DNA from 3 places in the Arthrobacter gyeryongensis genome. Region 3 is predicted to be linked to each of the others. Evidence: riboswitches for the same ligand, from Rfam matches in the RefSeq annotation. Region 3 holds a riboswitch; each other region holds the start of a gene.
The links. A riboswitch is a leader RNA that binds a small molecule or an ion and turns the genes downstream of it on or off. The one in region 3 is predicted to bind thiamine pyrophosphate.
Positions count from the first base shown of each region.

Region 1: it holds a riboswitch for thiamine pyrophosphate, as region 3 does, so the genes downstream of both, thiD (bifunctional hydroxymethylpyrimidine kinase/phosphomethylpyrimidine kinase) here and ABEA18_RS06505 (ECF transporter S component) in region 3, are expected to answer to the same signal.
Region 2: it holds a riboswitch for thiamine pyrophosphate, as region 3 does, so the genes downstream of both, thiC (phosphomethylpyrimidine synthase ThiC) here and ABEA18_RS06505 (ECF transporter S component) in region 3, are expected to answer to the same signal.

Region 1 covers NZ_BAABKK010000022.1:53,293-58,460, reverse strand. Annotated here, with positions in the region: gene obgE (GTPase ObgE) at 1-981, opposite strand, end outside; gene rpmA (50S ribosomal protein L27) at 1,124-1,387, opposite strand; gene rplU (50S ribosomal protein L21) at 1,449-1,757, opposite strand; gene thiD (bifunctional hydroxymethylpyrimidine kinase/phosphomethylpyrimidine kinase) at 2,178-3,698, opposite strand; TPP riboswitch at 3,690-3,786, opposite strand; gene ABEA18_RS15440 (Rne/Rng family ribonuclease) at 3,935-5,168, opposite strand, start outside.
Region 2 covers NZ_BAABKK010000017.1:110,085-115,252, reverse strand. Annotated here, with positions in the region: gene ABEA18_RS13860 (VOC family protein) at 1-493, opposite strand, end outside; gene ABEA18_RS13855 (amidohydrolase family protein) at 573-1,667, opposite strand; TPP riboswitch at 1,744-1,851, shown strand; gene thiC (phosphomethylpyrimidine synthase ThiC) at 1,847-3,652, shown strand; gene ABEA18_RS13845 (alpha/beta fold hydrolase) at 3,677-4,426, opposite strand; gene ffh (signal recognition particle protein) at 4,471-5,168, opposite strand, start outside.
Region 3 covers NZ_BAABKK010000009.1:125,402-130,569, forward strand. Annotated here, with positions in the region: gene ABEA18_RS06490 (UDP-N-acetylglucosamine 1-carboxyvinyltransferase) at 1-739, opposite strand, end outside; gene ABEA18_RS06495 (energy-coupling factor transporter transmembrane component T family protein) at 948-1,754, opposite strand; gene ABEA18_RS06500 (ABC transporter ATP-binding protein) at 1,751-3,367, opposite strand; gene ABEA18_RS06505 (ECF transporter S component) at 3,367-3,996, opposite strand; TPP riboswitch at 4,071-4,206, opposite strand; gene ABEA18_RS06510 (NUDIX hydrolase) at 4,422-5,168, shown strand.

The DNA.
Region 1 (5,168 bases), on a different contig from region 3:
GCTCGTGGCCGAGACTTCGAAGACGCGGTAGCCGCGCTGTTCCAGTTCGGGACGGACGAACTCGGCCATGTCCCGACCATCGGGCAGGTCCACCTTGTTCAGGACAACAAGCTTGGGACGTTCGTTCAGGGGGACCACTTCGCCGTCAACACCGGCGTAGCTCATGTCCACGGCGTACTTGTCCAGCTCTTGCTCGATGATCGCAAGGTCGGAGAGCGGATCCCTGTCCGCTTCCAAGGTTCCGCAGTCCAGCACGTGCACCAGCGCGGCACAACGCTCGACGTGCCGCAGGAAGTTGTGGCCCAGGCCCTTGCCCTCGCTCGCCCCTTCGATCAGCCCGGGAACGTCTGCGATGGTGAACCGGACCTCACCAGCCTGGACTACGCCAAGGTTGGGGATCAGGGTAGTGAACGGGTAGTCGGCGATCTTGGGCCGCGCAGCTGACATCGCCGCGACAAGGCTGGACTTGCCCGCAGAGGGGAAGCCAACCAGCGCGATGTCCGCGATGGACTTCAATTCCAGGACGATGTCGCTGGAGTCGCCTTCAGTACCGAGGAGGGCGAATCCGGGAGCCCTGCGCTTCTGCGAAGACAACGAAGAGTTACCAAGGCCGCCCAGGCCGCCTGCAGCGGCGATAAACTCGGTGCCTTCACCTACAAGGTCAGCAAGGACAACGCCGTCCTTGGTCTTGACCACGGTGCCGTCCGGTACGGGAAGCACGAGAGTTTCACCGTTCTTGCCGCCGCGCCAGTCACCCATGCCGGGGCCACCGTTGGTTGCGTGGCGGTGCGGTGCGTGGTGGTAATCAAGCAAAGTGGTGGTCTGGGCATCAACGCGCAGGATGACGTCGCCGCCGTTACCGCCGTTGCCGCCGTCGGGTCCGCCCAGGGGCTTGAACTTCTCGCGCTTAACAGAGACACAGCCGTGGCCGCCTGTTCCGCCGGATACGTGAAGTACTACCCGGTCTACGAAGGTCGCCACGTGTTTCTCCTCTAACTGGAAATTACTGCTTGAAGTGCGTGTTGCGCCGCTGTTGCGCCGCCCGCACTAGTAAATTCTAGTGCGGTTAAAAAGACAGGTGGAGCGGGCCATACGGCCCGCTCCACCCGTTCAGAACGTGTTATTACTCTGCAGCTGCAGCAGCAACGATGTTCACTACGCGACGGCCGCGGCGAGTACCGAACTCAACCGCACCTGCCTGCAGGGCGAACAGGGTGTCGTCGCCACCGCGGCCGACACCGGCGCCCGGGTGGAAGTGGGTGCCGCGCTGGCGGACGATGATCTCGCCTGCGGAAACGACCTGGCCACCGAAGCGCTTTACGCCGAGGTACTGGGCGTTGGAGTCACGACCGTTGCGAGTGGAGCTCGCGCCTTTTTTATGTGCCATTTGAAATGCCTGCCTTTAAAATTCTGGGGAATCTGTTGAAAACCTGAACAGCAACCAGTGGTTACTTGATACCGGTGATCTTGATCTTGGTGAGTTCTTGACGGTGACCCTGGCGCTTCTTGTAGCCGGTCTTGTTCTTGAACTTCTGGATGACGATCTTCGGACCACGGAGGTCTTCGAGGATCTCAGCCGTAACCTTGACCTTGGCCAGATCCGCAGCAGCGGAGGTGACCTTGTCACCGTCCACCAGGAGCAGTGCGGGCAGCTCAAGGGTGCTGCCGGCTCCACCGGGGACGCGGTTCAGGGTTACGTAGTCTCCAACGGAAACCTTTTCTTGGCGGCCGCCTGCGCGGACAATCGCGTACACCACTTGGGCACTCACTTCTCTCGACGTTTATTACTAAATTTGCGTGCGGAACCCCGATCCGAAAACGGGCCTGGTTCACGCTGTGCCTCAACGCCGTGGACTCCGGTACGGAATCCATGAGTCATCCCTCGAATAGTTCCAAATGAAAGGTAAGTTCCAAATGAACGGTTTCTAGGGGCATAACCCAAGTGTTGGCGTAAGCACCGAAGATCTAGATTACGCTAGTTTCGCCTTCGGCTGCAAATGAGGCCAGGTCCGGAGGCTGCCACGTGATGGCTGCCACACACTGGCTATGTCGCCATCCGGTACCGTGCCCGTCCACCTTACCCTGCCGGCCGGGAAAAGCTCGGATCCTCACGCCGACACGCTGCAGCGCCCGCGGAAATAGGCCTGGCTACCGTGCCTCCGCCCCAGAAAACGGGCTCAGGCGTGCAATCTTGGAGCATCGAAGAACGCCGTTTCATAACGGCAGGATTGGGCAAACGCCTCCATCATAGCGGCGCGCTCCGTTGGCGACGCGGCCTGCGCGGCGGCATCCGTGATGTCGATCGCCGTGCGGGTGGCCGCTGCGAACGCCTCGTCTGCGTAAGTGCGCAGCCAGTCCGCGTAAGGGTGCTCGTCCGACGCTCCCGCCTGAACATAGCCAAGGTGGAGCTGCTGTCCCACTTCGGCGTACAACCAGTAGCAGGGAAGCACGGCAGCCAGCAGCACGGCATAGCTGCCCGATACCGAAGCCGCCAGCAAGTGGTCCACGTAGGCCTTGGTGACTGGGCCAAGCTCTCCGCTCACCTGGCGTCCGCTGAGCCAATTCCGGTGCAGCTCGGACTCGACCTCAAGGCACATCTGCGAGCCGCGGGCCCAGAACAGCTGTTCGGTTTCCCTCGGGGCGAGGGCGCTTGCCCGTGCCAGGACCCGGGAATAGCCGTTGAGATAGATGGCATCCTGCGACAGGTAATAGCTGAACTGCGCTTCGCTGAGGCCACCGGTTTGCAAGTGCTGGATGAAGTCCAGGCCATAAATGGCCGCAAGTTCCGCTTGGGCGGTGTCCCACATCCGGACGGCAAAGTCCCCCGGTTGAAGGTCCTGCTGGAGCGCGTGGAAATGATGGATCGGCCCGTTGCCCTTCCCGACTTCCAGCACCTCGGACCGGGTCAGCGCCTCCTGAAGCCAGGGCTTGACTACACGCAGGGCGGACTCCCAATCACCGAGCCGCGCCTTGGCCGTCGCCATCGCCGAGGATAGGGAGCATCCCGTGCCATGGCTGTTGCGGGTCTCCACGCGTTGACCGGCAAATTCCACCACGTCCTGGCTGAGGACTCCTTCGGTGTTGACCAGGGCGTCGGGGCAGGCCTCTCCCTGCAGATGGCCGCCCTTCACCAGGACGGTGTTTCCGCAGGCGGCAGCCAGGCGTTTGCCTTGCTCCAACGCCGATGCCCAGTCAATGGCAACAGGCTCGCCAAGCAGCATGGCCAATTCAGGAAGGTTGGGGGTCACCAAGTCAGCGAGGGGCAGGAGTTCCCGCAGCGCGGTTTCAGCGGACTCCGCCAGGAGCCGGTCGCCACTGGTCGCGATCATCACCGGATCCAGCACGACGACGGCGGGACGCGCCTCGCCGAGCCAGCGACGGACCTCGTGGATGACGGCCGCGTCCCCGAGCATGCCGATTTTGACAGCATCGACGGTGATGTCGTCGCTAATGGCATCCAATTGCTGGCGCAGGAATTCGACGGGAGGCACATGGACGGCAGTGACGCCCTGCGTGTTTTGTACCGTGAGCGCCGTAATCACGGCCATGCCATAGCCTCCGTTGGCCGCAATGCTCTTGAGGTCTGCCTGGATCCCGGCACCACCCGAAGGATCCGAGCCGGCAATGCTGAGGACCCTCGGGATAGCTCGCTGGATGGCCTTAAGCGGGTAGACGGCTGATTGCGCTGAAACAGTCATGCAAGACATCCCTTCGCCGGTGCTAACCGGACAGGTTCAACGGGTCTGGTCTCAGCCGGCTTGGTGCGCGGCACCCCGTGTCAGTCCCCTAGCTTAACCCGGATCACACCCCACCCGCTGAAATCGCCCTTTGCAACCGCGCTGAGCGGTGGTCCGGTGAATTGGCTGGCAACGCCGAAGCCCCGGTGGTTTCCACAAGAGCGGAAACGGCCGGGGCTTCGGACAGGGTACTGCGTCTAAAGTTCGGACTTGGGCACGCCGACCCCGAGGATGATCGGTTCCGCTGCCGCCGTCGACTTGGCTGGAGCAGCGTCCGCCGCCTTGGCCTCGTGCGCGGCCCCACCGGAGGCGGCCACGGCAACCTCGTGGTGCTCCACGTTGGTGGCGTTGGCGGCACCCTGGGCCCGGCTGGCGCTGCGGTTGCGGCGGCCTCGGCGTCCACGCGAACCCGCTTCCGGGGATTCTCCGCTTGCAACGGCGGCGGGGGTCCCTGCGGGCGCTTCCTCGGCCTCAGTTGCCGTCGTCGCGGTGTCCGGAGCTTCTCCGAGGCCTGCGAATGCTTGTGCCAACAGGTCCAGGCTCATGGCAGGTGCACCACTCGCTGGCTCCTCTTCGTGGTGGACGAAGGGCAACGCAACTTCCTCACCGCCGAATCGCAGCACAGGCTTCGAACGTTCCTCGCCACTCGAAGCAGCGGCAGGAGCCTGGACCGGGGCCGCGGGAGGCTGGGCCGGGGCCGCGGGGGCCTGGGCCGGGGTTGCTTCCGCTACGTGCCCGTCGGCGAGCAATTCCGCCGCGTGGTGGAGCTCGTCGTCGTGCAGGTGGGCTGCGTGGGCAGCAGCCGCGATGGTGGCAAGGGCTGCGCGCGTGGCTGCCTGGCGATTCGGATCAGTGGATTCCACGCTGTGGACCGGCACTGGAGGAGTGATCGGGAGCTCGGTGGTCCCCGGACCGGTGCCCCTGCCGCGGCGACGCTTGCGCTGCTCGGGGCGGACGGCCGGCTGTGACTCCGTGCGCGGGTGGTGGTGTTCAGCGGCCACCACGTTGGCCCGACGGTGCTCCACAGGCTCATCGTGCGTGACGATTCCGCGACCGGCGCACGTTTCGCACTGCTCGCCGAAGACCTCCAGCAGTCCGGTGCCCATGCGCTTGCGGGTCATCTGGACCAATCCAAGCGACGTCACCTCGGCTACCTGGTGCTTGGTACGGTCCCGGCCGAGGCACTCGACCAAGCGGCGCAGCACGAGATCGCGGTTGGATTCCAGGACCATGTCGATGAAGTCGATGACGATGATTCCGCCGATGTCGCGCAAGCGCAGCTGGCGGACCACTTCCTCGGCAGCCTCAAGGTTGTTCTTGGTGACGGTTTCCTCGAGGTTGCCACCGCTGCCGGTGAACTTCCCGGTGTTGACGTCAACAACCGTCATGGCCTCGGTGCGGTCGATCACGAGCGAACCACCGGAGGGCAGG
Region 2 (5,168 bases), on a different contig from region 3:
CTTCGCTCAGGTATTGCTGGAGGTAGCGCTGCGGCGGGAGCGGCAGGCTGTCCATGACGACCGAACTGCCGTTCCACTCCCAGCCTTCGCGGGGTTTGTCGTAGTAGAGCTCAATGCCGTTACCCTCAGGGTCGGTGAAGTAGAAGGCCTCGCTGACCAGGTGGTCCGCGCTGCCGACGAAAGCGTGGGGCTCGTATTGCGCGGCCGAGGCGACAGTTGCGGCGAGCGAGGATTGGTCTTCGAAGAGCAAAGCCGTATGGAAAAGTCCGGCCTCCCCGCGACCCGGAATCTGGAGCCCGGAGGCCGGCGCGAGGTGCACCAACGGCTTGCCGAGCCTGCCGAAGTAGAGCCCGCCATCCTGTTCGGCGACCACGTCCAGCCCCAGCGCCCGCTGGTAGTAGTCGCCCATGAGCTTCATGTCCCCCACCTTGAGCATGACAGTACCCATGGTGAGTTCGGCAGGAAGGAGATCCTGGCTGGATGCGATGGTCATGTGAAACTCCCGGCTTTTTGTGGCGCCGCCCTTCGGCTACCTCTTATCTATCTAAATTACTTGAAGCTTCAATTTATTCCTAATGCCCGGCGTTCCCTGAAATATGTCCCCTCAGCACGATGCATCGCGGATCCAGCACCACCTCAAGGGACGCGCGGGGATCGTTTGCGTAGAGCACGACGTCGGCACTGGCACCGTCGCTGATGCCGTCGGCACCCAGCCACTCGCGTGCGGACCAGCAGGCGGCATCGAGGGCGGCGGCCGCCGGAAGGCCCGCGCGATGCAATTCAAGGATTTCCTCGCCGATCCGGCCGTGCTTGATGACGCTGCCGGCGTCGGTTCCGGCGTACACACGCACTCCGGCGTCGAATGCCTCGGCTACGCGTTCATGCCTGCGCTCCCAAAGCCTGGTCATGTGGGCGGCGTAGCGCGGGAACTTCGCTTCCGCCTGCTTCGCGATGTCCGGAAAGGTCGCAATGTTGATGAGGGTGGGGACAATCGGCACATCCTGGTCCAGCAGCCGGGGAATATGGTGCGGCAAGAGGCCGGTGGCGTGCTCGATGCAGTCGATGCCGGCGTCGAGCATGGCGTCGATAGTCCCTTCAGCGAAGCAATGGGCAGTTACCCTGGCTCCCTCGTCGTGTGCCGCGGCGACGGCGTCCTTGACGATGGCGGCCGGAAAGGATGGGCCGAGATCGCCTGCCGAGCGGTCGATCCAGTCCCCGACGATCTTGACCCAGCCGTCTCCGGACCGCGCCTGCTTGCGCACGGCCTCCACGAGATCCTCGGGCTCGACTTCTTCGGCCAGTCCCGGGATGTACCGGCGTTGCCTCGCGATGTGCCTGCCCGCGCGGATAATCCTGGGCATGTCCCCCCGCTGCTGCAGCCAGCGCGTGTCGCTTGCGGATCCGGCGTCGCGGATCAAGAGCGTCCCGGCGTCCCGGTCCGCCGTCGCCTGCAGGCGCGCAGTCTCGTCGTCGACGGGCCCGCCCTTGCCCAAGCCAACGTGGCAGTGTGCGTCGACAAGGCCCGGCAGCACCCATCCGGCCAGGACGACGTCCGGTGCGTCAGCAGGCCGCAGAAAGGTCAACCGTCCGTCCACCGACCAGAGGCCGCGCCGTTCCTCCTCCGGCCCGGTGAGGACGGTGCCGCTGAATTCAATGATTTCCGCCATGATTCCACCCTAGTTCCCGCGCCGTCGCCGGCCCCGTCACATCTATCTCAGGAACTCTCGGCTGTGGTAGCTTCGTCTACGACCACACGGGGGCCCTTGCAAGGGCTGAGATCAGGCTGACGCAGCCTGCGACCGTTGAACCTGTCCGGGTAATGCCGGCGAAGGAAGTGAGTAATCCTTTGAGCACCAAAGAAGCACAGCTGAGCCCTATCCAAAACGGATCGGGCCAAGAAGTGACACAATCCCTCAAGTCGCATTCCCTCACGTTCCGCGAGGATGCCGAGACGGGAATCCGGGTTCCGGTGACTGAAATCGCCCTGGAGCCGTCCCCCAACGGCGAGGCCAACACGCCTTTCCAGGTGTACCGCACCGCAGGGCCCGGGAGTGATCCCGTGGTGGGCCTCGAGCCGTTCCGGAGCGAGTGGATCGAAGCCCGTGGCGATACCGAGGCCTACAGCGGCCGCGAACGGAACTTGCTCGACGACGGCAAGTCGGCCGTGCGCCGCGGCGCCGCCTCAGCAGAGTGGAAGGGCGCACAGCCGGTGCCCCGCCGCGCCGTCGACGGCAAGACCGTGACACAGATGCACTACGCCAAGCAGGGCATCGTGACGCCCGAAATGCAGTTCGTTGCACTTCGCGAAAACTGCGATGTGGAACTCGTCCGCAGCGAGGTCGCCGCCGGCCGGGCGATCATCCCCAACAACATCAACCACCCCGAATCCGAACCGATGATCATCGGCAAGGCGTTCCTCGTGAAGATCAATGCCAATATCGGCAACTCGGCTGTCACCAGTTCCATCGCCGAAGAAGTGGACAAGTTGCAGTGGGCAACGCAATGGGGCGCCGACACGGTGATGGACCTGTCCACGGGCGACGACATCCACACCACCCGCGAATGGATCATCCGCAACTCCCCCGTGCCGATCGGCACCGTGCCCATCTACCAGGCCCTCGAGAAGGTCAACGGCGAAGCCAACAAGCTCAATTGGGAGATCTTCCGCGACACCGTCATTGAACAGTGCGAGCAGGGCGTGGACTACATGACCATCCACGCTGGCGTGTTGCTGCGGTACGTGCCACTCACCGCGAACCGCGTGACGGGTATCGTTTCCCGTGGCGGCTCCATCATGGCCGGCTGGTGCCTGGCGCACCACGAGGAAAACTTCCTCTACACCCACTTCGACGAACTCTGCGAAATCTTCGCCAAGTACGACGTCGCGTTCTCGCTTGGTGACGGCTTGCGTCCGGGAGCGACGGCGGACGCCAACGACGCCGCGCAGTTCGCCGAGCTCGACACGCTCGCCGAGCTCACGAAGCGGGCGTGGAAGTACGACGTGCAGGTCATGGTGGAGGGCCCCGGGCACATCCCGTTCCACCTCGTCCGCGAGAACGTCGAGCGGCAGCAGGAGCTGTGCGACGGCGCACCGTTCTACACCCTCGGCCCGCTCGTGACCGACGTTGCTCCGGGCTACGACCACATCACCTCGGCTATCGGCGCCACGGAGATCGCGCGCTACGGAACCGCGATGCTCTGCTACGTCACCCCGAAGGAACACTTGGGCCTGCCAAACAAGGACGACGTCAAGACAGGCGTGATCACCTACAAAATCGCCGCCCACGCAGCTGACCTTGCGAAGGGACACCCCGGCGCCCACGAACGCGACGATGCCCTGTCCAAGGCCCGCTTCGAGTTCCGCTGGCGTGACCAGTTTGCGCTGTCGTTGGATCCGGTCACGGCCGAAGCGTTCCACGACGAGACTCTCCCGGCGGAACCGGCCAAGACGGCGCATTTCTGCTCCATGTGCGGACCGAAATTCTGCTCCATGCGCATCAGCCAGGACATACGCGATGAATACGGCTCAGCGGATTCCCAGGCGGCCATCGCGGAAATGTACAGCGGGATGCGCGAAAAGAGCGAGGAATTCCTGGCATCCGGCGGCAAGGTCTACTTGCCCGAGCTCGAGGTTCCCGCAGGAAAGCGTTGAGCGACGTCGGGAAGCCGGAACTGATCAGGAAGCTTGCACTGATCCGGCGCGGCTGACATCCGCGATGAAGGACCGGATCATCCGGTCTCCTTCAACTGAATCATGAGGCCGGTGTCCTCCAGCCGCAACGCGGTGGAGGGCACCGGTTTCCTGCAAGTAGCCGGCGATCTCTTCATAAAGGGGTTCCCAACCACCGGTCAGGACAAGCGTGGGAACGCCCGGCACGATGTGCAGGGGCGCTTCCCACGGCGGAGCCTGGAGCCGCAGGCGTCGCGCGGTACGCCGGGCCTCCGGGGTACTGAGAACGGCCGCCTCAGAGGAAAACGCCCTGCGGACGAATTCGCGTTGGTAATCGTCATCGCTGAGTTCGTGCCGGATCCGGAACAACGGCTCCATGAGTGCCCGGTAAGCCGCGGTGGCGGGTAACTCAGCCGTCAATGAAAGACAAGCCGGTTCCACCAGCACGAGGGACCGGACCAGGTCCGGCCGCTCCACCGCGGCCAACATGGCTGAAATCGCGCCTTGGGAGTGCGCTACGATATGGCCTCCACGTGCGGGGCCGGAACCTGACGCGGCCTCCCGCCCTCCGAGGCACTCCAGGATAATGTCCACGTCGGCGGCAACATCGGATTCCAAAGGCTCGGCCTGCGCATCAAAGCCGTGGCGTTTCAGGAACAGTGCATCGTACGCCAGCGCCATGCCGTGCTGTTTCGGCCACGCGGCAGCGCCGAATGTGCCTGCTCCATGGACGAACACAACGCGCTGCTTTTGCATTCCCCCAGCCTATGGCACAGGGCTGACAACCCCCGGCGGGAGGGCTACTTGCCGCCGAGGAACTTGTCGAAGCCCTTGGGCAGGTTCAGCTGCGAGGGATCGAAATCGCCGGAGGGCTGGCCGAATGACGCGCCGGTGCGAACGGCGTTCGCCCGCTTGTTCTCGGCGTCGCGCAATTCCTGTGCCGCCTTGGCGGGGTTTCCCGAACGGGCCTTCTTCTTGGGCGCGTTCTTGCTTGCCTTGCGGGAACCGCCACCGAGTCCGGGCATGCCAGGCATCCCGGGCATGCCGCCGCCCTGAGCCAGTTTCTTCATCATCTTCTGGGCCTGCGCGAAACGCTCCAGGAGGCCGTTGACCTCGGAGACGTGCACACCGGAACCACGCGCGATGCGGGCACGACGGGAACCGTTGATGATCTTCGGAGCCAAACGCTCATGCGGGGTCATGGAGCGGACAATTGCCTCCACGCGATCGATTTCACGCTCGTCGAACTGCTCCAGCTGCTGGCGGATGTTCTGCGCACCCGGCATCATCATGAGCATCTTCTTCATGGAGCCCATGTTGCGGATCTGCTGCATCTGGGCGAGGAAGTCGTCCAGGGTGAAGTCTTCCTGGTCGGCGAACTTCTTCGCCATCCGGGCCGCTTCATCCTTGTCCCAGTTCTTCTCGGCCTGTTCGATCAGGGTGAGAACGTCACCCATATCGAGGATGCGGGAAGCCATGCGGTCCGGGTGGAACAGTT
Region 3 (5,168 bases):
CCATGATGGCGTTCTCCGTCACGGTGTCGCCGCGCTCCGTGAGGACAAAGGTGCGGTGCTCGCCGTCGGCCGGTGGAGCCTGCACGGAATAGAAGCCGGACTTGGCCTCCACCGAGAGCCCGAACTGCCGCAACGCCTGCATGTGCGGTTCCACGGTTCGAGTCCCGAGATCGCAACCGCCGGCGTAGGGCAGTTGATACGAGGCCGCCTCATCCAAGAGGGGGCCCAGCAGCATGATGACGCTGCGGGTGCGGCGCGCCGCCTCCACGTCCATGGAGGCAAGGTCCAGGGTCTCCGGGCGGCGGATGCGAAGATCGTTGCCGTTCAGCCAGGTGCACTCGACACCAATTGAGGTCAAAACCTCGACGATCCGGTTGACTTCTTCGATCCGGGCAAGCCGACGCAAGATGGTGGTGCCGCGATTGATGAGGCTCGCGCAAAGCAGTGCGACGCCGGCATTCTTGCTGCTGTTGACGTCCACCGAGCCGGAGAGCGTGCGTCCGCCCTCCACACGCAGGTGGGTCATCTGCCGCTTGCCGACTTTGACGATGGTTCGTCCGAAGATCGACTCAAGGCGCTCGATCATGCGGAGGCTGAGGTTCTGCTTGCCCTGTTCCATGCGGGCAATGGCGCTTTGGCTGGTGCCCAGTTCCGAAGCGAGCTGTCCTTGTGTCCAGCCCTTTTCGCCGCGGGCGTCGCGAAGAAGGAGACCTACATGTTCGGCAGTCGGTTGCGTCATAACCAATAAATATCACAGATGGTCTATCAACCGGAGGTTTCGTGACGCAACTCGCCGATTTTGTCGCAGAATAGTCGCCTCGTGCGATATTAACGTTTCAGGGGCTCCCCTTACGTTTGCTCGCCACTGTCCGGAGCCAGCCGCTGGCCTACCCAAGTAACTCGCAGTTGTTGTCGTTATGAGACGCCAAAACGACAACAACTGCGAGCTAGTTGGGCTGCTTCAGCCAGACGAAGTGCCACGTCCCTGCCCACTGGGCAGCGAGCACCGCCGCGGCTGCGATGAGCATCCCTCCAGCGAGCACCCAGACGTCCAAGCGGCCGTAGGTGGATTCGCGTGCCCAAGTCCGCCGTCCGCCGCCGAAGCCTCGGGCCTCCATAGTCACAGCCAAGCGGGACGCCCGACGGATCGCCTGGACGAGCAGACCAAAGCTTTGGCCGAGCATGGCCTTGAACCGTTGCGGCGGGCTCCCGTGCGAGCCGACACCCCGCGCGCGACGTGCCATGCCGATGGTCTGCCACTCCTCCGCCATGAGTCCCACGAGCCGCAGCGCGGCCAAAGTACCCAAGACAAAACGGTGCGGCAGTTTCGCCTTCTGCGCCAGGGCATCGGCAAGGTCCGTCGGATCGGTGCAACTCATCAGGAGAATGGCCGGCAACGCTATGGCAAGGCCGCGCAGCATAAACCCGAGTCCCAGCTGGAGCGAGCCTTCGCTGATAGACCAGATCCCGACGTCGAGCAGTATCCTTCCGCTGTCCGCCGACAGGATCGCGGTGCTCCAGCCACCAAGCGCGGCCGCGATAATCAAGGGCCAGCCGCGCTGCCAAAGCAAGCGCACGGTGAGCCCCGCGAGCGGGAACAACGCCAGTTCGCCGATGAGCGCCGTCGAAGCTGACACCAGGTCGATGGACAGCGCCAACACCAGGGTGATCAGGAAGACCGACACGAACTTGGCCAGCGGATTCGCGCGTGTCAGGAGTGCATTGTTGCCTCGGAGTGTCAGGGTTTCCCTCATGCCGCACCCGCTTCCTGCCGGGCCCCGCCTTGGAACGCAGGCTCGAGCCGCATCTCGGTGCCGCCCAGGACGGAGCTGAACTCCTGGTCATGGGTCACGGAAACCACGGAGGTGCCGGCGTCGAGCAGTTCGGACAGGAAGGACGCAAGCTCGGCCCAAGTGTTCGCATCCTGGCCGAAGGTGGGTTCGTCCAGCACCAGGACCCGGGGGTGCGCGGCGAGCACCGTCGCCACGGACAGCCGGCGCTTTTCGCCCCCGGAGAGCGTGTACGGGTTGGCGTCGACGAGATGCCCCAAGCGCAGCCGCTCCAGCAACTCGTCCACCCGGTCCTCGCCATGGCCAAGGTGCTTAGGGCCGAACATGAGCTCGTCGAGCACGCGGCCGGTGACGAACTGGTGCTCGGGCTCCTGGAACACGGTCCCTATCCGGGAGATCAGCTGCTGGGCCTTCCACTTGAACGGGTCATTACCGGCGCCGTCGCTAAGCCCGACGGCTGCAGTCACCGTGCCGGACACCGGCGCCAACAAGCCCGCGAGGGTCAACGCGAAGGTCGATTTTCCGGCGCCGTTGGGACCGGTGATGGTCAGGGCCTGCCCGGCGAGCACTTCGGCGTCGAGTCCGGACTGCACAGGAAGGGGCGGGATGGTCTTGAACCCGCGGCGCCGTGGCCGTTCGCGGGACACCGCGAGCTCCTGCGTGCCGAGCAGCAGCTCTCCAGCGCTCTCGGGGCCGGCCCCCGAGCCAGAGCCTGTTCCCGAACGTGGCCGGGTGGACGGCACGTAACCGGGCACCCAGACGCCCGCAGCAGTGAGCATGTCCCTCGCTTGCGCCAGAACGGTGTCCGGATCGCCGTCCAGGAGCACCGCTGGCGTCGACCCTCCCTTGGAGGAGGAGCTGCCCGGCTGCAGCACCACGATCCGGTCCACGAGGTCTTTCCAGACCGATACCCGGTGTTCCACCACCACCAAGGTAGCGCCGGTCTTGTCCAGGCAGCGGCCCACGGCATCGCGCACTTCCAACACGCCGGCCGGGTCAAGGTTGGCGGTCGGCTCGTCCAGGAGGATCAAGCCGGGCCGCATCGCCAGGATGCCGGCCAGTGCAAGGCGTTGCTTCTGCCCACCCGAGAGGGCCGACGTCGGGTGGTCGAGCGCGAAGTTGCCGCTCGCACTGCCACCGGCACTACGCAGCAGCCCGACGTCGTCGAGCGCTTCATGGACCCGCTTCCAGATCTCTTCCCGCGGCACGCAAAGGTTCTCGGCGCCGAACGCGACGTCGTCGCCCAGCCGGGAAAGCACCACCTGGGTTTCGGGGTCCTGTTGCATGAGTCCGGCACGGCCCCGCTGGGCCTTCGGCGAAACGCCGTCCACCAGCAGCGAGCCCGTCTCGTCGGCGTCGTCACCTTCCTCGCCCAACACGCCTGCCAAGGCATGCAGGAGCGTCGACTTGCCCGCGCCCGAGGGGCCGAGCAGGAGCACACGCTCCCCTGGACGGATGTCCAGGTCGAGGGCGTGAATGGCCTGCGTGGTGCGGCCAGCGTGCCGCCAGCCCCAGCCTTGCGCGGAAATGGCGGCGGGTCGCACCACAGCAGGTGTGCCGGAATCAGGACTGGGCATCAGGAAAAGACGGGCTCCGAGGCGGCCTTGCGGGACGCGAACGCGCTCAGGACACCGGTCTTGGCCAGGCCGCGGGTCGCGATCCAGGACAAGGCACCGGCAATGACGGCACCGGAGATCGTGCAGAACACGATGTACGCGAGCTTGTCGACCGGTTCGTAGGCGATGTTCCAGCCCCACGGCAGGAAGGAGTCGTTCAAACCGCAGAACAGGCCAGCGCCGGCACCGGCCAGCAGGGACACCGGCAGGTTGAACTTCTTGTACATGAAGGCCAGGAAGATGAGTTCCGCGCCGAGACCCTGAAGCAGGCCCGAGATCAGGACCGTGGTGCCGTACTGCGAACCCATGATGAGCTCACTGGTGGCGGCCACTGTCTCGCAGAAAATTGCCGCACCGGGCTTGCGGACGATGAGCATGCCCAGCACTGCCGGAATCATCCAACCACCGGCGATCAGGCCGCTCAGCGGCGGGTAGCCGGCGGACATAGGCGTAGCAACCAGAGCCATCTGGTCCCACGCCCAGAAGATCACGCCGCCGGCGATCGAGATCAGCGCTGCCACGACGATGTCCACGACGCGCCAGTTGTAACCAGGCTTGGTGAGGCCCGGCCTTGCAGAAATACCAGTCATTTTGTCCTCCTGAGGAACAGGAGGGGAAAGTGTTCCCGGTTGCCTGCGAGCGGCTTCCGCCGCGCCGGTCCGGACACTATGAGAACTCGACTCCCTTGCGCCGGTACTAGCCGGATCAGGTTCGAGGGTCTGCGGCTGTCCGCACTCTCAGCGCCCGTCCTCGTGCCGCATTGCTGCGAGCCCGACGGCGGCGCTCCCCTGTCGTTATCAATCCACCCTTTTGGGCGTGGTTCAGTTTACACCTTGGCGGGGTTGCGGGCGCTGTGCCGGCCTATGCGGAACGGTCACAAACACGCGTACCGACGGATTCTGCTGGATCATTCGCCGGGCGAGCCCTAGCCGGCCCGGATTGGCGCGGGCGGGCGCAGAAACTGGGAGAATGATCCAGCAGAATGTGACGCAGCAGAGCGGGCAAAGGAGCGGTCTTGGCAGGCATTAGCGAAGCGAACAGCACCACGGTGGCCGAACCTAGGCTCGCCGCGAGCGTGATCCTGGTCCGCGAGGCCCCCGTTCACACGGTTGAGTCAGACCCGGAGGTTCCGGCGGATACCGGGCGCGGCCTGGAGGTGTTCGTCCAGCACCGGGTGACCACGATGGATTTCGCCGCGGGCATGGTCGTCTTCCCCGGAGGGCGAGTGGACCAGGCGGACAGCTCCGGCTGGGACTTCGAGGACGACGTCGTCGAGCAGCACGCCGCCGCATGGCACCGGAGCAGCATCGCCGTCGAGCCCGCTTCGGCCCGGTTCAACGCCGGCCGGGTGCTGGCGGCCGCGCAGCGCGAGGTGTTCGAAGAAGCCGGGCTGAAGCTCGACGCCGCCACCCTCCGCCCGTGGGCCAACTGGGTCACCCCGGCAGACCAGCCCAAGCGCTTCGACACATACTTCTACCTTGCCTGCCCGCTTTCCGGTGCCGAGCCAAGGCACCAAACAACGGAAGCGTCATCGTCCTTGTGGATGCCGGTCCGCGGGATCCTGGATGCCGAAGCCGCCGGAACCCTCAAGCTCATGCCGCCCACGTTGGCGCTGCTCGATGAGCTCGTCGCCCTCGGCACAGTGGAAGCGATACTGGCCGAGGACCGCGACATCGTGCCCGTCCGTCCAAAGCCTGGAGCTTTGGAGGAGTTCTTCCGGCTGAGGCGCCAGTCCCCAACCGTTGCTCCGGAACTGCCCTGA